One region of the Vibrio sp. R11-SG3-ISO9 genome, then DNA from elsewhere that is predicted to be linked to it. Evidence: predicted binding sites of a transcription regulator. Region 1 holds the regulator's gene; each other region holds the start of a gene.

Region 1 (5,887 bases):
ACTTGTTTGGTATTTTAAACGGCTGCGATTACGGTTCATGGAACCCAGAAACGGATGCTTATCTACCGCGCAAATACAAAGCAACGAAGCACAGTATGGCTCGAGGCAAATCCGCTTGTAAGCAAAAGCTGCAGCAAGAAGTTGGTTTACCTGAATCTGATTGCGCCGTGTATGGCATGGTATGTCGCCTGACTAACCAGAAGGGTGTTCACTACTTAATTCCGATCATTGAAGAGTTCCTCAAGAATGAACTGCAAATCGTGATTGTGGGTACAGGTGATCCCGTATTAGCAAGCCAGCTTAAAGAGCTTTCCGCGCTGCATTCAGAGAAGTTTTCGTTTGTTGAAGCTTACAACAACGAGTTGGCTCACTTGGTTGAAGCCGGTTCAGACTTCTTTTTAATGCCATCTGAATTTGAGCCTTGTGGCTTGAATCAGATTTATAGCATGGCTTATGGCACTCTACCTATCGTTCGCTCAGTAGGCGGCTTAAAAGACAGCGTTAATCATTACGATGACAACACTGAACTGGCCACAGGCTTTGCTTTTTGCGAGCCAACCCCTCAGGCTTTACTCTCGGTATTGCATCGCTCTTTGTTGCTTTATGCACAAAAACCTGCAGAAGTTCGTCGCGTTCAGCTCTATGCAATGCAACAGAATTTTAGCTGGGAAGATGCTGCTAAATCCTATTTAGAGATGTATCACACCGCGTTGTAACTTGTGTATTTGAAAAGTAAGGTGTTCCATTGTGAACACCTTTTTTTGTTTTTAAAGTGTCACTGTTAGTGTCTAAGTTAACTGTTGAGCTACCGTTAGTTTCATATAACGCTTTGGGAGTAATTGTGGTTGAGCTATTCAGAACGCTGATAAGATGATTGACACTACTATCACTTAATCGGTTTAATAGCGTGCTATCATTACCAAGCATCTAGCAATGGTGCTCAAGCAAATAAGTAGAATTAAAGCGAAAGGTATGTCTGAGAGTTTATTATTCCATAAAACATTCAATCACCCGACCAGTGATGAGTGGGTCGTTTTCGTCCACGGTGCTGGTGGGAGTTCGTCCATTTGGTTTAAGCAGATCAAAGCTTACAAACAGCACTTTAATTTGCTGCTGATTGACTTGAGAGGTCACGGTAAATCCGACAATTTATTAAAAGAGCTGATCAGTAACCGTTACACATTCAAAGCGGTAACGCTCGATATTCTTAAAGTGCTCGATCACCTAAAAATTCGTTCAGCGCATTTTGTTGGAATGTCCTTAGGAACTATTATCGTTCGAAATGTGGCTGAGTTGGCTGCAGAGCGTGTTCGTTCAATGGTACTCGGCGGTGCTGTAACGCGTTTGAATACGCGCTCTCAAGTCTTGGTTAAATTAGGTAACTTAAGTAAACATATTATTCCTTATATGTGGCTTTACAGCCTGTTTGCTTACATTGTTATGCCACAAAAGAGTCAGCGAGAGTCTAGACACCTTTTCATTCGCGAAGCGAAAAAGCTGTGCCAAAAAGAGTTCAAGCGCTGGTTTATTCTTACTGCTGACGTTAACCCGTTGATGCGTTACTTCAAAGAGCGAGAGCTACCTATTCCAACCTTGTATCTGATGGGAGAGCGTGACTACATGTTCATCAAGCCCGTTAAAGAGATGGTGGCGGCACATAAATCGAGTGAGCTGGTGGAAATTGCTAACTGTGGTCACGTTTGTAACGTGGAGCAACCCGAAGAGTTCAACCAGCGCTCTATTGAGTTTATTCAAAAGCAAATCAAATAACGTGAGTTTGGTGAAGCATTGTTCACTTGACATAACGAGATACAAAAAAACAGGAAGCTATTACGCTTCCTGTTTTTTTAGGGACTCGTTTTTACAAAACTTATGTTTCAGGGCAAGGTGAACCACACTGCCAACAAGAACCAAACTGGGCTTCATTGACCTCGTGACACTGACTACAGCGCCACTCTTCATAGATGATGGAATCTTGTTGCTTCTTATAAGCATTGATGAGGTTTAGTGCTGCTGTTGCATCAGAAGGCTCGTAGAGCCACACATATGGGTCTGTTTCTTCAGAGAAAGGGATTTCTCCCTTTAAACCAAACAATCCTTCACCACGCACTTCACAGGCAATTTTTTCACTCTCTAGAAGCCCACATATTATGTGAGCCTCTGTTGGGTTTGCAGCACTGAATATCTTCATCAATTTTCCTTATCTATTCCGCGACTGGCGCCGAACGAAACTTACCCATAATCCATTTTGCAGCAATTGGGAAAACGCCAAGCAGTGCGAAAGAAAGCAGTACAGAAGGGGATACGATGCCTGATAGCGAATCGATCTCTGCCAACTGAGTACCTGCGTTTAAGTAAACTGCAGTGCCAGGAAGCATTCCTAATTGGCTAGTCAAATAGTAGCGTCCTACAGAGATAGGTGTTAAGCCCATTAGTAAGTTAATTAAGAAAAATGGGAATACCGGAATCAAACGTAAAGAGAATAGGTAGAATGCACCATCTTTTTCTACGCCTTGGTTAATGGTCGACAGCTTATCGCCAAACTTACCTTGCACCCAGTCACGCAGTAGAAAACGGCTACTCAAAAACGCTAGTGTTGCACCTATGGTACTTGCAAACGACACGAGTAATAAACTAGTCCAAAAGCCGAATAGCGCCGCCCCGAGCAGCGTAACTACAGCAGCGCCTGGAATAGAGAAAGCGGTAATCATGATATAGAGGATGAAGTAGGTTGCAGCTGCAACAACAAAGTTACTCTCTATGTAGTCGTTAAGAAGTGCCTGCTGAGCCTTGGCATTTTCAAGCGTTAAGTATTGACCAAAGTTAACGGCTAGTAACACTATCGTGGCAACTAAAATTATGCCTAAAATCATTTTCTTACTCATGGGAGCGTCCCTTAATCTTTTGCTTATAGTTAGTATAGTTAGACAGGAGAAGGAAAGATTAACTTTCAAAAGAAAATAAAAAAAGCCACATTAATGTGGCTTTTTACAATTAAGTGATTTGGACCTAATTAATAGAGCTGATGAGTTCGTCACGTCGCTGCTGAGGTATCACTGACCAATGAGTGCCGTTGATTGCACCTTCAAGCGCCCAAAGTAGCTCTAAGCTCACACTTGATGAATGAGACTCTTTAATGGCTTTGTATGCATTAACAGAACCTGACTCATACAAGCTTTCAACGGTATCGATCCCTGCTTTTTTCAACATTCGCTCTGTGGCAAGTCGAAGGTTTGGCAAATCTTTCAATCGAGTCGGTTTCGCCGATGATTGGATTTGTTTCTCTTCTTTAGCACAGTTAAGGGAAGCTTTTGCCAGCTCGATAATACGTTCTTGAGTCTGCCAGAGGTCTTCTGGGAGGGCAAAATACTTAGTAACGACTGGGAATCCACGCTTTTTGTAAACGTAAGGTTCGAAGCCCTGTTGTTCAAATTGTGAAGTAGTATTCTTATCAGCTCGAATGTGCAACTGATTGTTTACGACCAATGCAAACATGGTGTCATCGGCAAAAAGGCCGAAACCGCCAAACATTGAGCGTGACTTTATCTTTCCAAGTGGCTCAAATAACTTCATTGAGTCCTTGAGTATCGGTTTATCCATATTGTTTATCTCGGTGTATTTGAATTACGCCACCAAATAAGCAGGTCCGAGAGATTAGCAAAATGTCGCAATAAAATTGTCAATAAGCCGTAAATTACTACTAAAGGTAGGAAATACTGCATTTTGCCATCGGTAACCCCGCTACCATACCAATAATGGGTTAGGCCGGAGGCTTTGCGTCTCACCCTTTCAAGTGATTTGCCCTGTGCGTGACTGTATAATCAAGAATAAAGTTTTTTGTTGAATGAGGTTCACACTTGTTATTCTAAAATGTGATCTTAATTCAGTTAATTGTTGTCTTGATATGCAACTGGGTTTTTATTTTTGACAAATAAAAAAAACGCACCAAACGGTGCGTTTTATTAGATTTTTCTAAAGTTTACGTTATTTTAACGTTTTTACTGTCGCACGCTCAATGATCTCTGGATGCATCTCGAACACACGTTTTTCGTGGTCTTTGTCTTTGATACGTTCTAGCAGGATTTCGAACGCGTTCTTACCGACACGACGTTTTGGTTGGTGAACAGTCGTCAACGGCGGTGAGAAGTACTCTGCCAACTCAATATTGTCGTAACCAATCACTGAAATATCTTCAGGGATCTTAATACCTTGCTGTTGTAGGCGGCTCATAAGACCAAGCGCCATCGTATCGTTAAAACAGAATACCGCGGTAGGGCGATTTTCCATTGCAGCGATTTTATCTGCAGCGATAACAGCCGTATCACACTCGAAGTTACCTTCAAGGATTAGGTTGTCATCAGCTTGAATGTCTGCCTCTGCAAGTGCACGACGGTAACCAGCGATACGTTCGACACATGCCGCTTTATCTAAGTGACCACTTAGACATGCAATACGTTCATGCCCGCGTTCAACTAGGTATTTAGTCGCTAGGTAGCCACCTTCTTCAGAGTTGTCGATGATCTTATCTGCTTGTGAACTTTCAGGACCCCAATCCATAACAACTTTTGGAATGTCTGCATGACGGTCAAGCATTTCACGAAGTTCTTCCGTTAGGTCAGAACACATTACTAAGATGCCATCTACACGCTTTTCAGCAAGCATTCGGATGTAGTCACGTTGCTTTTCGTAGATACCACCTGTGTTACATAGAATCAGCGTATAGCCTTGACGGTAACAGTAACTTTCCACACCATCGATCACTTCAGAGAAGAATAGGTTAGTTGATTGAGTTACTAACATACCGATTGTGCGCGTAGAGTTACATTTCAAACTACGGGCAACGGCACTTGGTGCATAATTTAATTCGTCTACGGCTTTGTTTACTTTTTCTTGAGTCGCTTCTGCTACGAAACGTGTCTTGTTGATCACGTGAGAAACGGTGGTTGTTGATACGCCGGCTAAGCGAGCGACATCTTTTATAGTTGCCATGGCTTTATCCTATTGATAGCTACTTCCTCAGCAGTACGGAGCAAGTAGCCGTTTTAAGCTACCAGAACAAGAGCTTAGAATGTGTAGGGCTCTCTCGGTACTAAAGTGCTAAAAAACAAAAAACCGCTAATGAGAGCGGCTTGTCTTAACACCGAAATGCTCTTAGCTAATTTAAAGCATAGCATTTCGAGAATGTTTCATATTTTATCGTTTGCGGTCACAATTTTAGACTGACTAGAAAATACTCGCAATAAAATTCACCCAGAAATCTGGGTGAATTGTCACATTCTACCTAAATTGTGCCTTTAGTCATTAGTGAATTTATTCACCAGCCAAATATTGCGCATCAAGTTTACAGAAAGCGGCTAGCAATTCTGCAACACAAGCGTAAAAACCAAACTCATCAAATTCACGGCATTTCGTTGCAAATTGTGGAACCCAGCTGAGAAGTTGTTGTTCAACAAATTCATGCTGTGTAGTGAAAGCTGCTTCTAATTCTTGCTCGCTCTCGAGGTCGTTTGAACGAATGATAATGTTGCCTAGGAAGTCCAACTCGATGGCTAGGTGATCAGCAGGCTCTTTTAGGTCTTGGTTTACGGCGATTCCGTAAGACGCCATGATGGCTTCCATGTCTTGAGCTGGCTTGGCGTTCAGCAGGCCGCTCTTGTCTAAGTAAATAGAAGCGTACGGTAGAGCACCGTATTTGTCTGACTTAAGGAACAACTCGCAAAAATCTGACGAAAGCTCCAGTTGAGCGTCTTCACGATTCTGCAATCGGTTAAGTGCATCTACTAGGTTATTGATTGCTGGCTTAAGCGTCTCATTGTCGCCAAGACCAGTTAAAAACGAACGAATCTCAACCGAGTGGTAGTTATCCAGTTCTTCTTGAGTCAGCTCT
Region 2 (5,887 bases), on a different contig from region 1:
CATTGTCGCTTCAGTTGTACACGTAGTCTTATTACTTTGGTCGCGATCGTTATAGAAGATCTCCCCATCTTCAAAACGTACTGTGTCACACCATACTTGAGAGTAATTTGTGCCGTTAGAACCTCTTTCAAGGAAATACCAAGTGTTATCCTCTAACGGGTGAGAATCGCCTGGTGGTAGTGGCGCTTCTTCAATAATCGGGAAGCTCAGAGTTGCCGCAACCCATTCACTGTTTACACCATCATTCACTGAAAGAGTCAGTGTTTCTGCACCCGCTGCAGCTGAACGCGGAATCAGACCGGTAAAGCTCACGACACCCTCGTCGTCCACTAGAGCGTTGAAGCCTGTGCGTGCAACGGTTGATAGCGTCGTTTCTACTTTGTAGCTCAGAGCATCACCATCTTGATCAGTGAACAGCGCGCTTACATCAAGCGTATCCGTCAACGACTCGCCTTCTGTCAGCATCCATGTATTCATTGTCGACTGTAGGTTTGCAAGCTCGCCCTCATCAACAACTGGAGGCTGGTTATCCGTTAACACGGTAACTTCAAACGTCAGTGGGTATGAACGAGCACCATGCTCATCGGTGGCGAAAATATGATAAGTGAAACCGCCCGCGATCTCAGGTTCACCAGTGATCAGGCCGGTTAGCGAATCGATAGACAGGCCATTATTACCTTCACCTTCAACAACCATAGTGAAGGTAATATCATCGCCTTCAGCATCTTGGAATTTGTCACTCACATTGAACGGACGCCATGCTTCACCCAGCGTCAATTCAACGGGCTCAGTGGTACCGACAACTTTTGGACGAGTATTTGGGATAACGGTGACATCGCCGCCATCTGATGGAATATCAATAATAGGCGAGTAGTCGTCTAGTGTTTGACCGTCGGCATCAATGATCTCTTGCGTTGCCTCCGCCATCGCTTGAGTCAGCTTCAGCTTGGTTTCGATATCTTGGTCGGAATGATCTACCAGCACTTCACCAATCAAATTCAGTGCTTCTGCCTGCTCTGTGGTATCGGCAATGTAGTCACCAAAGATAAGAGCTTGTGACACCTCAAGACCTGCGTCACCCGTGATAGCAGCAACGACTTGTTCCTCAGCTTCAGCAACTGTCAATTCCGAGTCTTCAGCAAGAAGTTTGTTCACCATGTTAGTCATTGGGTTGATGATTGTGCCACTGCCCGCATTTGCCAGCGTGAAGTCATGTTGAACCAGACCACGGTTGCTATCTACCGTTTGACCAGCAACTGCATCAACACAGACAACGGCATTTCGATACTCTACGCTGAGATTTGCCTGACCTTTATTATCCGTTTTGCCCTGAGACAGATCACAAACACCATCTTGAGTACTATCCACCGAAACATTGGCATTCGCTAAGTAGCCATCAATTGCGGTAATTGAAAATGATGTTGGTCCACTTGAATCACTGTCTGAACCACACCCGACGAGAGCCACTGCAATTGACGCTGCCAGTAAACCTTGCTTTTTCATTGATATTCCCTTTGTAAGCCTTTTATTGTTTGAGCCATGACTGAGTGTTGAGAATCAGTGGCATCAAGTCGGCGTTATTTTTAGGGAGATCACTCACCACAAACAAGACACAGGGAACAACAGAAAAACCGTAAAATTTTTTATGAATTTATTAATAAAATTAGACACTTCACAAAGATCATGCGGCAAGCCTGCTGTGAAGCCAACTCTTAGCAAATTTAAGATCTTTTTCCACCAAGCTGGAGCTGCACTCTAGAAGCTGGCAGATCTCGGTATGCCTGAGCCCAATGTAATACTTTAGCTTTAAGACATTAGATTGGCGTGGATAATAATTGGTAAACTCAACCAAAGATTGTTCTAGCGCGATCCTGCGCTCTAAAGGCAGGCCTTCAATTGACAAGGCTTTTTCTATGACAAGGGATTGATCAGGTTGACGCTTATCCGCTTGTGCTGCCCATGCTTGGTTGATAAGAATATGCTGCATTGCTTTGGCAGCCATCAAATAAAAATCTCGAGTTTTTTCGATGGTTCCTTTATCCAAGACTGACACCTTCAAATACGACTCGTGAATCAGAGCGGTAGTATTGGTTGATTCTTTGTTTAGGCTAGCACCCGACTTTTGACGACGCTGTTGAGCCAACTCTTTTAGCCTACGGTAGGCAAAACGAAATATCTGCTCTTCAGACTTTTTACAACCCACCTGCCATTGTGAAATCAGCTCCGTGAGATGATCGCTATCGACCCTAACCTCTTTGGTTACAGTCATTGCGTGTTACCCCACGGACTCATTGAAAGTGACAACCTCATCGGTTGGATGAATCTCATCATGCTCTTGGTCTCCTTCAGACTGCATAAGCTGTATATTCAATGGATAAATGATGTTGTATTCGATGTCATCAGCAGTGCTGCTACTGACGACTTGCACTGAAGAATTCAAATCTCCCCGCCTTTGTGGCCAGAATGAACGTGAGGGAGTATCCAACACGAGCTTGCGTTGGTTTTCTCGGTTCTCAATTACCGCTTCCCAATCTGTTAAATTGTTGTTCAGGGGATAAACACTGGCCGTCACGTCATTGAGCATTTCTTCCAATGTCAGCTTTTGACGATTGAGATCTTGAGTCGCGGTCGACAACGCCATAATGATAGCCATCATGCTCAGCACTAGAGCAGTACTACACAGAGTAAACACTGGATAACGAATCATTGATTTCTTTATCACTTCAACGCTTACTTTGGACTCTTGGCTTAAAGGGAAAAAGCAGCGAACATTTTCGATATCTTGCGCAAGATCTTTGGCTCTGGCATATCTGCGGCTAGGGGAGGAATGAGTCGCTAAAGCCACGACCTTAGTGATATCGCCTCTCGGCTGAGCTCGGAGGATATCCAAATACAGAATCCGACCTAAGGCGTACACATCCGTTCGCTTGTCTATCGCATCGTTATCAAGCTGCTCTGGGCTTGCGTAGTTTCGCGTGAGTGCCAACACATTTTGGGTGATTAATTCCCTATCCCCAGTGCTCAGCCTTTGTACTTTTTGAGCAATATTAAAGTCGATGATTTTCGGTACACCATCACGACAAACCAGTATGTTTTCGGGCTTAAGATCCCCATGAATAACCTGATGTTGATGAGCATGCTCGACAGCCAAGCAAATATCTCGAAACAGCATCAATTTCTGCTCGAAACTCAACGAGTGTGAGCTTAAGTAGTCGCGTAAGTTCAACCCATCGACAAACTCCATCACGATATAGATCGCTCCGTCATAAATACCTGCGTCGTAGACTTTGGCAATATTGGAGTGACTGACATTAGCAAGGAGCTGTGCCTCTGAAAAGAGTGCCTCTTGACCTAGCAGTCCTAAGATCTCGGGATGGAAAAATTTGATTGCGTACTGGTGATGAAACAGTGAATCGTGGCGAACAGCATAATAAACCGCCGCAAATCCTCCTCTACCTAGCTCATGACCGATAACATAGCGATCAACGCGAAGGTTTTCATAACAAATGGTAGATTCATTAGCTGTCGATAGATGCACTTCCAATGCTTCAATCGCTAAGTCATTGTTGGCGTGTTTCAATAATTCATCGACATTACGGGCAAGTTGAGGCGAGTTTTGACGAACATCCGAGAGTATAAGATCGCGTTCGCTGGCGTTCTTATCAATCAATCGATAGAAGAGTTGAGTACTACTGAGGTTAAAATCCATTTTAAGTGTCAGTTATTATAGCCACTGGTTTTATATCCCAGAACTTTTAACCCTATCAATTAAAGGGAAATAACTTGATACAGTTTGTAGACTCTTGAAATGAATTTCTAAAAGTTCCATCAAGCAAAAAAATAACAGAGTGACGAGCAACTAAGTCACAAATATAATTAAGCCGGAAATGCAAAAAACCCGACAACTCAAAGAGCTATCGGGTTTCTTAAAATAAATGGCACGCCCTGTAGGATTCGAACCTACGACCACATCCTTAGAAGGGACGTGCTCTATCCAGCTGAGCTAAGGGCGCGCTACAGGAAAGAATTATACGAATTCGAATCAGTAAAGCAACGGCTTTATCTAACATTCTGATCTAAGTGAGTAAAAAAAGGGCAAAGGCATTATAAGTGTTGAAAATTAGACCAAAGCAAACGTTTGCTTGATGGAAATCAAAAACGTTTTCTGGAATAATGCGCCAAAACATCAGCCACTAACTTGAATATCAATACTAAGGAAATTCATGACTGCTCAAAATATTGATGGAAAGCTAATATCTCAAACCGTTCGCTCTGAAGTTGCTGCACGTGTAAAAGCGCGTACTGAAGCAGGCTTACGAGCGCCAGGCCTAGCGGTAGTTTTAGTGGGTGAAGACCCAGCTTCTCAAGTTTATGTGGGGAGCAAGCGCAAAGCGTGTGAAGAAGTCGGCTTTGTATCAAAGTCTTTTGACTTACCTGCAACGGCAACCGAAGAAGAGCTACTTACTCTTGTTGACCAATTGAACGAAGATCCAGAGATTGATGGCATTCTTGTTCAGCTACCTCTTCCTGCCGGTATCGATAGCACACACGTACTAGAGCGTATTACGCCAGAAAAGGACGTTGATGGTTTCCACCCATACAATGTCGGTCGTCTTGCACAGCGTATCCCTAAGCTACGTTCTTGTACGCCAAAAGGTATCATCACTCTGCTTGACCGCTACAATATCGATCTGCGTGGTAAGCACGCGGTTGTTGTTGGCGCATCAAACATCGTTGGTCGTCCTATGACTCTAGAACTGCTTCTAGCGGGTTGTACAACGACAACTTGTCACCGTTTCACTAAAGACCTAGAAGGCCACGTACGTCAAGCTGACGTTGTTGTGGTTGCTGTAGGTAAGCCTAACTTCATCCCAGGTGCGTGGATCAAGAAGGGTGCAGTTGTGGTCGATGTTGGTATCAACCGCCTAGAGTCAGGCAAATTGGTGGGTGACGTGGAATACGATGTTGCAAAAGAGAGTGCAAGCTTCATTACTCCAGTTCCTGGTGGTGTTGGTCCGATGACGGTTGCAAGCCTTATCGAGAACACAATGATCGCTTGTGAGCAGTTCCACTCTAACAAGTAACCACTGCCTCAAATAGCTATTATCTCATGTAGCCATTGCTTCAAATAATGAAAAGCCGCGATAATCCGTCGCGGCTTTTTTATTGGCTATTCACTTATGGCAAAGGCTATAGCGACAGCGCTACACCTGCAATCGAAGCACTCATCAAGTTCGCTAGTACGCCTGCACAAATCGCGCGGAAGCCGTACTTAGAGATGAACGAACGACGCTCTGGAACTAGGCTACCCAAACCACCTATTAGAATCGCCATAGTTGAGATATTCGCAAAGCCACACAGTGCAAAGGTTACGATAGCTTGAGAGTGTTCGCTCAGTACTTCCTTCGCTTCCATTAGCTGGATGAAGGCAACAAACTCATTCACAATAATCTTGTTACCGATCAGTGAGCCCGCAACAACCGCTTCGTTCCATGGCACACCAATCAGCCATGCAACGGGTGCAAACACATAACCTAGGATAAGCTCGAAGCTTAGGTCCACACCGAACCAACCACCAACTGCACCTAGCATGCCGTTCAGCATTGCAATCACGCTGACAAAAGCAAGAAGTGTTGCACCCACTGCGACTGCAATACGAAGTCCAGACATAGCCCCATCTGCCATTGCCTCAACTACGTTCGTTGCTCGTGGAATTTCTACATCTGACTCAATGCTCTCTTGAGTCTCATTAGCACTGCCCGGTACCAAGATTTTTGCCATCAATAAACCTGCAGGCGCAGACATAAATGCCGCAGCAATTAGGTAGTTCAGATCCACGCCTAGAGACGCATAACCAACTAGCGTGCCGCCTGCTACCGATGCCAAA
Region 3 (5,887 bases), on a different contig from region 1:
TGAACCAGCAAATGAAGTCGTTTCCGCAATTCTATTGAGCTCATCATTAAGCGCTGTAACCTCGGCTTGAATCGAAAGCCGATCATCTTTTGAATTCGAGCCATTCGAAGCTTGTAGAGACAAATCACGCAACCTTTGGAGTACATTGGTCGTCTCATTTAAGGCGCCTTCCGCCGTCTGAGCGATAGAGATTCCATCGTTAGCGTTTCTTACTGCCACCTCAAGACCTCGATTTTGTACATTAAGTCGATTCGATATCTGCAGACCTGCTGCATCATCCTGAGCACTATTTATTTTGTAGCCTGATGACAGCTGTTCCATTGAAGTACTGACTTGGGAACTGGCATTATTTACAAACCGCTGAGCTACCATAGCCGATACATTTGAATTTACATTTATAGCCATACTGTACGCCTAGTTATATTTATAAAAACATCAATAATTTACATGAATATTATGCATTTAATAACCTATCGGCACTTTATGAGCCAACTTTAATATATCCGTTCCTTTTTCGTCCGATTTGTTGTGCTATCTGTCGCATTTAGTACAAATACAAGCCAACACGGTTCAACAAAACAAATTTCATACTCCTTGACTAGAACTAAGTGACAAACTAGCTGAGCTCCTTTGAATGATTTCATTCAAATAAAACATGGTGTTGAACATAAATCTAATCGCGAATCAAGTCGGCTAAGCTCATTGCGTTAGCGCCCTCACGGTGTTCTAATACTTGGGAAATCAGATAAAACTGGATATATCAACGTTATGCAGCACGACTCTCAGCCGACCTACTTCTTCTTCGATTATGAAACTTGGGGGACGAGCCCAGCCAAAGATCGACCAAGCCAATTTGCGGGTGTTCGCACCGACCAAGATTTCAACATCATTGGTGAGCCTCTGGTTATCTATTGCCAACCGCCAGCTGATTATCTACCTGCACCTGAAGCTGCATTAATTACGCGAATCACCCCACAGAAAGCAATGTCACAAGGCTTACCTGAGCCAGAGTTCATCGCTAAGATTCACGCAGAGTTATCTAAGCCAAACACAACCAGCCTTGGTTACAACAGTATTCGTTTCGATGATGAAGTGACACGTTACACCTGTTACCGCAACTTTATCGAACCGTATGCGTGGAGCTGGCAAAACGGTAACTCACGTTGGGATCTGTTGGATGTGATGCGCGCGGTGCATGCATTGCGCCCAGATGGCATTGTTTGGCCAGAAAATGAAGAAGGTTTCCCAAGCTTTAAGCTAGAACATTTGTCTGTTGCTAACGGCATTGAACACGAAAATGCGCACGACGCGATGGCTGACGTTATTGCAACCATTGAAATGGCGAAGAAAGTTAAAGCTGCTCAACCGAAAATGTTCGACTACTTGTACAACATGCGTCATAAACGCAAACTGAATGAACTTGTCGACATTGTTAACATGACACCACTCATGCACGTCTCTGGCATGCTAGGTAAAGAGTGTAACTACACCAGTTGGATTGTGCCGATGGCTTGGCACCCTACCAACCAAAACGCGGTTATCGTTGTAGACCTAGCGAAAGATCCAACGCCATTGCTTGAATTAGACACTGATGCATTGCGTGAGAGGCTCTACACCAAACACAGCGAATTAGGTCCAGACGAACTGCCTATACCGATTAAACTCGTGCAACTGAACAAATGTCCTATTCTTGCACCAGCGAAAACACTAACGGCTGAAAATGCTGAAACCATTGGCATTGATCGCCAGCAGTGCCTGGCAAACTTAGCGATTCTTCGTGAACACCCAGAGATTCGCGAAAAGCTGATTGGTCTTTATTCTGTTGAACGCGAGTATGAGAAAGACGACGATGTTGATACTCAGCTTTACGATGGTTTCTTTTCTCCATCAGATAAAGCCGCGATGGATATTATTCGTCAAACTGAACCAAACAACCTCGCTGCACTCGACATCAGCTTTGCCGACGAACGTATAGAGCCCCTTCTGTTCCGTTACAAAGCACGTCACTACCCTTGGACGTTAGATGAATCAGAACAGCAAAAATGGGCGAATCACTGCCGTGAGTTTTACGAAAGTCGACTTGAAGAATACATGCTCAACCTTGAAAATCTTGCTCATGAGCATGAAAACGATGAAAAGAAGATGGCAATACTCAAAGCGGTATACCAGTACGTAGAGAAACTCGCGAGCTAAACCCGTCTTTTATAGCTCTAAAGCTTTATATGTACTAATTCAGACTTAAATAACGGTTACTCGTTAACCGTTATACATTAACTCAGAAAGAGACTCCTTTTGAAAGAAAGATTGATCCAACTTGTGTATCTAATGATCTCTTTTACATTGATCATCGGTTCACTGACAGCAGGCAACGCCATTCAAAGCCTTCTCGATACTGCGATTCCTGGAAGTATCTTTGGCATGCTACTGCTTTTCTTCGCAATGGTGATCGGAATTGTCCCTCCCCACTGGGTTCAACCTGGTGCGAGCCTAATCATCCGTTTCATGATCTTATTATTTGTACCGATCAGTGTTGGTCTCATGGAGCACTTCGACATGCTAGTTGCCAACGCCCTTCCCATCTTAGCTAGCGCGGTTGGTGGCACACTGATCGTCCTTATTTCTCTATCTTGGTTCTTAGACCGAGTGATTGCGAAGGGGAAATAGTATGTGGATTCTTCTGACTATTGTCGTATTTCTCTTTGCTCGTTGGGTAAGTCAAAAAGTAAGCTCGCCATTATGTAATCCTCTATTGATCAGCTTAGCGATCATTATTCCGGTGCTCACCTACTGGCGAATCCCATTCGAGGAGTACTATGCAGACAACACTTGGATTACCTTTATGCTGCAACCTGCCGTTGTAGCGCTCGCCTATCCTCTGTATGAGCAGCTACCGCAGATAAGAGCCAATTGGCGCATCATCACCTTTGCTTGCGTCTTAGGCAGTGTAATGTCAATGCTGACCGCTGCATTGATTGCCGCTGCGTTTCATGCAGACCTTGGCTTAATTGCAAGCTTACTAGGCAAATCGGTGACCACCCCAATCGCAATGGAAGTCTCTAGCCATCTCGGTGGTGAAGCTGCCATAGCGGCAATTTTGGTGCTTTTGGTTGGGCTATTTGGTGCAATTTTCGCTTATCCCATCTACAACCTAATCGGCATTAAAAGTCCAATAGCACGCGGACTTACCATGGGAACGGTCTCTCACGCATTAGGAACAGCAACTAGCGCAGAGAAAGATCCACGAGATGCTGCATTTAGCTCTCTAGCATTAGTGTTATGTGGCGTTATTACCTCGATATTGGCACCTTCTGTGTTCTCGCTGGTGTTATGGATATACTCATAATTGCAAAAATTTAACCCGAAGTAGCTGACAATCTATCTATGTCGTTGCTATTTCCCGAACAAAATCAGAGCGCTTTTCCAATAAATCTTTGGGAAATGCGCTCTTTTTTTCCACTAAACTATTTATTCATGCAATGTGATGCACCCGTCAATTTGTGACATCAATTACACTTTGCTGGCTGCAAACGATTTCATTTGTGACCTCACTCTAATTGTGCAACACAATGTAACAACCAACATACAATAGTGACACCGATCACAGAAAGTTTCTGAGTATTGCATAAACTTAAAGCCTAAGGTCAATTAAGGATTCAACATGAACAGTCGTATTACCCTGGCGCTGGAAAGTGCTCCAGCTTCATTGAAAGCACTTTTAAGTGACATCGTATTAGCAGACAACTTTGACGCCACAATCTCTAAAGAGCAGTTTCAAAGCTTGCTGGATGCAAGCGGTCTTTCTGATAAAGAAGTTCGTCTAGCTTTACTGCCAATCGCAGCTGCGTTCTCTTACGCACCGCTTTCTGATTTCTACGTTGGTGCAATAGTGCGCGGCCTATCTGGCCACATCTACTTTGGTGCGAACATGGAGATTGCCGGAGCACAGCTTGGACAAACGGTACACGCAGAACAAGCAGCAATCAGCCATGCTTGGATGAAAGGCGAAAAAGGACTTTCTGACATCACAATCAACTACAGCCCTTGTGGTCACTGTCGTCAATTTATGAACGAGCTGACTACGGCTAACGAGCTGAAAATTCAGCTACCAGAACGTGAAGAGCGTTCACTACAAGATTACCTTCCAGACTCTTTCGGCCCTTCTGATTTAGGTATCACCGAAGGCCTAATGACAGAGCTTGACCATAAATACACAACTGAAGAAACGACACCTATTGTTGTTAAAGCTCTAGAGGCGATGAACCGCAGTCATGCGCCTTACACCAAAAACCTAAGTGGTGTTTCGCTTCAACTAACGTCTGGTGAAATCTTCTCTGGTGCCTACGCTGAAAACGCGGCATTTAACCCGAGCTTGCCTCCACTTCAAGTAGCGATGATTCAAGTGATGCTGGCAGGTATTAGTTTCGATCAAATTGAGAGCGCTGCTCTAGTTGAAAACGCACAGGGCAACATTAGCCACTTGGCGGATACGCAATCAACACTGGAAGCAATTAACCCTGATATCCCAGTCACTTACTTAGCAATCTAACTGCATTAAGTTAACATGCGATTTACATAAGCAGCCCTCTTTTAGTCGGCTGCTTTTTTTATGCTTAAAATTCACTAAAACCACCACGCAAACGTTTGCTTTTGAGGTTGGAATGAGTATGATCTCCCCGTTCTCAATTACTCGTTCAACATGTTCGGAAGGAATAACTATGTTTGGTACCGCCACTCGTGACAATGCTACTCGTGTACTTCTATTAGGCTCAGGAGAGCTAGGTAAAGAGGTTGCTATTGAATGTCAACGTTTAGGTTTAGAAGTGATCGCTTGTGATCGCTACCCAGATGCACCTGCAATGCAAGTTGCTCACCGCAGCCATGTGTTAGATATGCTCGATGGCGATGCGCTAGAAGCGATCATTGAACTCGAAAAACCCGATTACGTAGTACCTGAAATTGAAGCCATCGCGACCAGCAAACTGGTTGAGTTAGAAGAAAAAGGCCTAAACGTCGTTCCTACTGCAAACGCAACCAAGCTAACAATGAATCGTGAAGGGATTCGTCGCCTTGCTGCAGAAGAGTTAGAACTGATGACTTCACCATATCGTTTTGCCGATACGTTTGAAGATTTCTCAGCCGCCGTTGAATTTGTCGGCATCCCTTGTGTCGTTAAACCAGTAATGAGTTCATCTGGTAAAGGCCAAAGCGTTATTAAGAGCGAAGACGACATTCAGAAAGCATGGGACTACGCTCAAGAAGGCGGCCGCACTGGGGCTGGACGAGTAATCGTAGAAGGCTTTATCGATTTTGATTATGAAATCACTCTGCTTACTGTGCGTGCGGTTGACGGTGTTCACTTCTGTGCGCCAATCGGCCATCGCCAAGAAGACGGTGACTACCGTGAGTCATGGCAGCCACAGGTGATGTCAGACAACGCACTCAAGGCTGCCCAATACACAGCAGGTAAAGTGGTTGATGCTCTAGGCGGCTACGGCATCTTTGGTGTGGAGCTGTTCGTAAAAGGCGACCACGTGATCTTCAATGAAGTATCACCTCGCCCGCACGACACGGGTTTAGTTACACTCCTCTCTCAAGACTCTTCTGAGTTCGCTCTGCACGTTCGCGCATTCACTGGTATGCCAATCAAGAACATCACTCAATACGGCCCATGTGCTTCTGCTGTGGTACTTGGTCAGGGCACATCAACGAATATCCGTTTCGAAGGTCTAGAGAACGCACTAAATGCGCCTCAAACTCAGGTTCGCTTGTTTGGTAAACCAGACATCAATGGCCGACGCCGCTTAGGTGTAGCTCTAACACGCCGCGATAGTATTGAATCAGCTATTGAAGACGCAGTAGAAAGTGCTGCTAAGATTAAAGTGATCTA
Region 4 (5,887 bases), on a different contig from region 1:
GCATAATATTCTTGAAAACTACCCACGCGACGAACTTCTTCAAGCTCGTGAAGAAGAGTTGTTAGAAGTTGGTACTGGTGTCGTACAGATGCAAGATCGCGATCTATTGCGTCTGTTTGTTCGCAAAGACCCGTTCGGCCGCTTCTTTAGCTGTATGGTGTATGTGACGAAAGACCGATACAACACTGAATTGCGTCGTCAAACTCAACGTATCCTTAAGCAGTACTTTGGTTGTGAGCAAGAAGTTGAGTTCACGACTTATTTCTCTGAAAGCCCACTGGCTAGAACGCATTACATTGTTCGTGTTGATAACAACAACATGGACGTTGACGTTAAGACAATCGAGCAGAATTTAATGGAAGTATCATCGACTTGGGATGACCGCCTATCGGAGTCAATCATTGCAAACTTTGGTGAGAGCAAGGGACTTCCTCTGTCGAAAGAGTACATGCGTGCATTCCCACGTTCATACAAAGAAGACATGATGCCAGGTTCTGCGGTTGCAGACATTGAGCGCTTGGAAGCTCTGACTGAAGAAAACAAGCTGGGCATGTTATTCTACCGCCCACAAGAAGAGGCAGCGGACTCGAAAGCGGTTCGACTAAAGCTTTTCTACCACAGTGATGAGCCAATCCACCTTTCAGACGTTATGCCTATGTTGGAAAATCTAGGTCTTCGCGTGATTGGTGAGTCGCCTTATGAAGTTCGTAAGACTAATGGCGTTACATACTGGATCCTTGATTTCTCAATGCTGCATAAGAGCGAAGAGACGATTGATCTTCGTGAAGCGCGTGATCTTTTCCAACAAGCATTCGCTGCGATTTGGGCTGGTGAGCTAGAGAGTGATGGTTTCAACCGCTTAGTACTGGGTGCTGGTCTATCAGGCCGTGAAATCTCTATCCTTCGTGCGTATGCTCGTTACATGCGTCAAGTCGGCTTCCCATTCAGTCAACAATACATTGAAGAAACACTGTCGCATTACCCTGAACTTGCAAAAGGTCTGGTTAAGCTGTTTGCCAAGCGCTTTGATCCTAAACACAAAGGCAGCGCGAAAGGTCAACAAGATCTTATCAACACAATCACTGAGCAGTTAGATCATGTAGAGAGCCTGGATGATGATCGTATCATTCGTCGTTACATGGAAATGATCAGTGCAACGCTTCGTACTAACTACTACCAAGTAGACGAGAACAAGCAAGCAAAACCATGGCTAGCACTTAAGATGAAGCCAAGCGAGATTCCAGATATCCCGGCACCAGTTCCGGCATTTGAGATCTTCGTTTACGCACCAGACATTGAAGGTGTTCACCTACGTGGCGGTAAAGTAGCTCGTGGTGGTCTTCGTTGGTCAGATCGCCAAGAAGATTTCCGTACCGAGATTCTTGGTCTAGTTAAAGCGCAACAAGTTAAGAACACAGTTATTGTTCCTGTTGGTGCGAAAGGTGGTTTTGTATGTAAGCGTCAGCACACAATGACTGGCCGTGACGAAATCTTTGCTGAAGGTCAACGTTGTTACAAACGCTTCATTCGCGCATTGCTGGATGTATCCGATAACATCATCGAAGGTGAAGTAATTCCACCTAAGAGTGTTGTTCGTCATGACGAAGATGATCCGTACTTGGTTGTTGCAGCCGATAAAGGTACCGCAACCTTCTCAGATTTAGCGAACTCAGTGTCTGCTGAATACAACTTCTGGCTGGGTGATGCATTCGCATCGGGTGGCTCTAACGGTTACGACCACAAAGCGATGGGTATCACTGCGAAAGGTGGTTGGGAATCGGTTAAGCGTCACTTCCGTGAAATGGGCATCGACTGTCAAACTACCGACTTCACTGCAATTGGTGTAGGTGACATGGCGGGTGACGTATTTGGTAACGGTATGTTGCTATCTAAGCACATTCGTCTGCAAGCTGCGTTTAACCACATGCATATCTTCATCGACCCGAATCCAGAATCTGCGAGCAGCTGGGAAGAGCGTAACCGCCTATTTAATCTGCCGCGTTCTAGCTGGGAAGATTACAACAAAGAGCTGATTTCTAAGGGGGGCGGTATTTTCTCTCGTCGTTCTAAGTCAATTGCTCTGACACCTGAAATCCAAAAGATGCTTGGTACTAAGAAAGCATCTCTAGCGCCAAATGATTTGATCAAGATGATCTTGTCTATGAAGGTGGATCTACTTTGGAATGGTGGTATCGGTACTTATGTGAAATCTTCAAATGAGACTCACACTGATGTAGGTGACCGTGCAAACGACGTGTTACGCATCGATGGCCGTGACCTACAAGCGAAAGTTGTTGGTGAAGGTGGTAACTTAGGTATGACTCAACTGGGTCGTATTGAGTATGGTCTAGCTGGTGGTCGCGTAAATACTGACTTTGTTGATAACGTTGGTGGTGTTGACTGCTCGGATAACGAAGTTAACATTAAGATCTTCCTGAATGGTCTTGTATCAAATGGCGATCTAACGGTTAAGCAACGTAACCAAGTACTTGAGTCGATGGAAGATGAAGTCGGTGAGATTGTACTGGATGATGCATACTGCCAAGCTGAGTCTATCTCTGTAACCGAGCACCAAGGTGTGAGCCTAGTGAAAGAGCAAATTCGCTTTATTCATACTATGGAGAAAGCGGGTTACCTAGATCGTGGTCTAGAGTACATTCCAGATGATGAGACACTGCTTGAGCGTGAGAAGCAGGGTAACGCACTAACACGTCCTGAACTATCTGTACTTATTGCATACGCTAAGATGGTACTGAAAGAAGATCTTGTTTGTGATGAGATTGCGAACGATGAGTTCCATGCGCAACAGCTGATCCAGTACTTCCCAACTGAGTTACGCCGTAACTATGTGCAGCACATGGATAGCCATCCGCTACGCGCTGAGATCATTGCAACCGCACTGGCTAACCAAATGGTTAACGAAATGGGCTGTAATTTCGTGACTCGTCTTCAAGAAGAGACGGGCGCAGACATCGTTGATATCGCTAATGCTTACACAGCATCACGTGAGATCTACGGTTTTGGTGATGTGCTTAAGCGTATTCGTGCCCTAGATAACGTGGCTTCGTCTGACGCGCAATACGATCTTATCTTCCACGTTCGTCGTGCGATGCGTCGTATCAGCCGTTGGTTGTTAAGAAACCGTCCTGGCAAACAGTCTGTGACTGCACTGATTGAGCTATACCGTGGAGATGTGAATGCGATTACTAAGGTTCTTGATGAAACGTTAGTAGCTGCAGAAGTTGAAGAGCACAACTCAGTAGCTAAGGTTTGGGTAGAACAAGGTGTTGAAGAAGAGTTAGCAAACTCGGTAGCGCGTTTGTCTAGCCTATACTCGGCACTGGATATATCCACAGTAGCTCGTGAAACGGGTAAAACAGTTGAGCAAGCGTCTAAATTATACTTTAACCTTGGTGACCGTCTATCACTGCACTGGTTCTTGAAACAGATCAATAGCCAAGCAGTAGACAATAACTGGCAAGCACTGGCTCGTGCTGCATTCCGTGAAGATCTTGATTGGCAGCAACGTCAACTAACCGGCCAAGTTCTAACATGTGGCTGTGCAGCTGACCTTGATGTGATTAAGGCACTGGATGATTGGATGGAAAGTAATGCAGTATCACTGCATCGCTGGGAAAGCATCCTAAACGAGTTTAAAGTCGGCTCAGTTCATGAGTTTGCTAAGTTCTCAGTAGCTTTACGTGAACTTATGCTTCTTAATCTAAACTGTATGTCGAAAGACCAATAAGGTTTAGGGTAACTTAAGTACCGATATGAAGTGGCGGCCGAGTGGGGCTGCCATTTTTTATGCGTCAAAATAGGGCGAGATTGTTAATTACTTTAAGTTCCAAGCAGATAGACGATAACGTTTGCCTAATTATTGACGAACTTTGTTAAGAATTCGAATTATCTTACCCTTACTGGTAGTAATAGATTGAATTGTTGGGTAAATAAGTAAATAATATCGCCCCGTTTACACGGGGCTTTTTTCTATCGGAGGCACAATGCTTTACCGTCTAGCCAGAACTGGCTTTTTCCAACTTGATGCCGAAAAGGCACATGATCTTGCAATTCAAAACTTCAAGCGTTTCACTGGCACTCCTGTCGATCTGCTTTACCGTCAACAGTTACCGCATCGTCCTGTAGAGGTGATGGGGCTAACGTTTAAAAACCCAGTTGGTCTTGCTGCTGGCTTAGATAAGAACGGCGAGTGTATTGATGCATTCGGTGCAATGGGCTTCGGCTTTGTTGAAGTCGGTACTGTTACTCCACGCCCTCAAGCGGGTAATGACAAACCTCGTCTTTTCCGTCTTGTTGAAGCGGAAGGTATTATCAACCGTATGGGTTTCAACAACCTTGGTGTCGATAACCTAGTCGAGAATGTTAAGAGATCAAACTACGATGGCATTCTTGGTATCAACATCGGTAAGAACAAAGATACTCCAATTGAGAAGGGCGCTGAAGATTACCTAATCTGTATGGAAAAGGTTTATCAGTACGCAGGCTACATTGCTGTAAACATCTCTTCACCAAATACTCCGGGACTTCGTTCTCTACAATACGGTGAAGCACTAGATGAGCTTCTAGCTGAGCTAAAAACTAAGCAAGCTGAGTTAGAACAGAAACACGGTAAGTATGTCCCACTTGCACTTAAGATCGCACCGGATCTAAGTGATGATGAAATCAGCCAAATCTGTGAATCGTTGATCAAGAATAAGATCGATGGTGTGATCGCAACCAACACAACACTGGATCGTTCAATCGTTGAAGGTATGAAGCATGCTGACGAAGCTGGTGGTCTAAGCGGTCGTCCAGTTCAATCTCGCAGCACTGAAGTCGTTCGTAAGCTTCACGAAGAGTTAGGTGATAAGCTTCCTATCATTGGGGTAGGCGGTGTTGACTCGTACGTGGCAGCAAAAGAGAAAATGATGGCTGGTGCTAAACTTGTTCAAGTTTACTCAGGTTTCATTTACAAAGGTCCAAGTCTAGTGAGTGATATTGTTAAAAACCTATAATGTTAGGGACGATCTTGAACGTCACGTTATAAGTTGATAGATATCACTAAAAGATACACTGTAACTCGCTGAGTTTTAGAGAAAAGAGGAATTTCATTTCCTCTTTTTTTTTGCCTATTGCTCAGTAAAATTACTGCATTGAAGGGTAATTTTGCGTTTTACCTAATGGAATGCTTCAACAGTGTGAGACGAAACGATGCTTAAACCTAGTGATACATGGAGTTGGTACTACGATGAACAGCAATGTTCATTAATGCTAAATCTGGGGGAGGATATGATTTTCAAAACTAACCTCGTCCGTAACAAGCTGGTGGATTGTGCATTTAAAGAGAACGAATTCACTGTTGATGATGCTTCTTCCTACCAGACTTTCAAAGAACAGATCTCCGGGCTAGAGCTTTCTGAGCCCCGTCAAGCAGAACTGGCACTATACTGTGTTGCTGCAAAGCGCTTCCATAAACCTGTTCAACCGAAAAGTTGGTTTTTTGAGTCTCAGATTCAAGGCCATGAATGCCCAGAAGAGGGCGACATTGTGCGTATGAATAACCAGTACAGTTTAGGTTACTTCATTGTGCTAGAGGTTGGAGAGAACGCGAGTTTATGTGCTTCAGTAGACCTTGATGAATTTAATCTAACCTCATCAAAAGCACTTCAGTTTGGTGATTCCATTAAAGTGATGCACGATAGAATGGTAGACGCAAATGCTATCCTGCATCATCACCGCCACATAGCGATGGTTGGTTAGTCAAAAACAACGCTCTCACACTCAAGAAAATCGACCCCAGGGTCGATTTTTTTATACCTGAAATTCTGGAATCCAACCAAATCACCCATAGATAATTTGTCTATGAGGTGCTTTTTCACACAACCAA

Evidence for each region. The regulator PurR, encoded in region 1, represses purine synthesis genes. The targets are predictions, from matches to a motif close to TNANGNAAACGTTTNCNTNA.
Region 2: folD (bifunctional methylenetetrahydrofolate dehydrogenase/methenyltetrahydrofolate cyclohydrolase FolD) is a predicted target of PurR. The motif match lies at 4,127-4,146, and genes of this name have one in related genera.
Region 3: purT (formate-dependent phosphoribosylglycinamide formyltransferase) is a predicted target of PurR. The motif match lies at 4,630-4,649, and genes of this name have one in related genera.
Region 4: pyrD (quinone-dependent dihydroorotate dehydrogenase) is a predicted target of PurR. The motif match lies at 3,858-3,877, and genes of this name have one in related genera.

What each region holds. Positions count from the first base shown of each region.
Region 1 is NZ_JCBDGU010000038.1:33,175-39,061, forward strand. Features, by position in the region: gene glgA (glycogen synthase GlgA) at 1-716, shown strand, start outside; gene AC6R05_RS11805 (alpha/beta fold hydrolase) at 973-1,770, shown strand; gene AC6R05_RS11810 (putative signal transducing protein) at 1,871-2,191, opposite strand; gene AC6R05_RS11815 (TVP38/TMEM64 family protein) at 2,205-2,885, opposite strand; gene AC6R05_RS11820 (TfoX/Sxy family DNA transformation protein) at 3,010-3,600, opposite strand; cyclic di-GMP riboswitch class I at 3,729-3,813, opposite strand; gene purR (HTH-type transcriptional repressor PurR) at 3,985-4,989, opposite strand; gene torD (molecular chaperone TorD) at 5,311-5,887, opposite strand, start outside.
Region 2 is NZ_JCBDGU010000009.1:267,124-273,010, reverse strand. Features, by position in the region: gene AC6R05_RS03830 (putative Ig domain-containing protein) at 1-1,503, opposite strand, end outside; gene AC6R05_RS03825 (ECF-type sigma factor) at 1,682-2,269, opposite strand; gene AC6R05_RS03820 (serine/threonine protein kinase) at 2,276-3,709, opposite strand; tRNA gene AC6R05_RS03815 (tRNA-Arg) at 3,937-4,013, opposite strand; gene folD (bifunctional methylenetetrahydrofolate dehydrogenase/methenyltetrahydrofolate cyclohydrolase FolD) at 4,224-5,084, shown strand; gene AC6R05_RS03805 (NupC/NupG family nucleoside CNT transporter) at 5,191-5,887, opposite strand, start outside.
Region 3 is NZ_JCBDGU010000043.1:128,150-134,036, forward strand. Features, by position in the region: gene AC6R05_RS14180 (flagellin) at 1-405, opposite strand, end outside; gene sbcB (exodeoxyribonuclease I) at 769-2,193, shown strand; gene AC6R05_RS14190 (CidA/LrgA family protein) at 2,293-2,664, shown strand; gene AC6R05_RS14195 (CidB/LrgB family autolysis modulator) at 2,666-3,343, shown strand; gene cdd (cytidine deaminase) at 3,659-4,546, shown strand; gene purT (formate-dependent phosphoribosylglycinamide formyltransferase) at 4,716-5,887, shown strand, end outside.
Region 4 is NZ_JCBDGU010000025.1:49,899-55,785, forward strand. Features, by position in the region: gene AC6R05_RS07535 (NAD-glutamate dehydrogenase) at 1-3,748, shown strand, start outside; gene pyrD (quinone-dependent dihydroorotate dehydrogenase) at 4,005-5,015, shown strand; gene AC6R05_RS07545 (cell division protein ZapC) at 5,212-5,760, shown strand.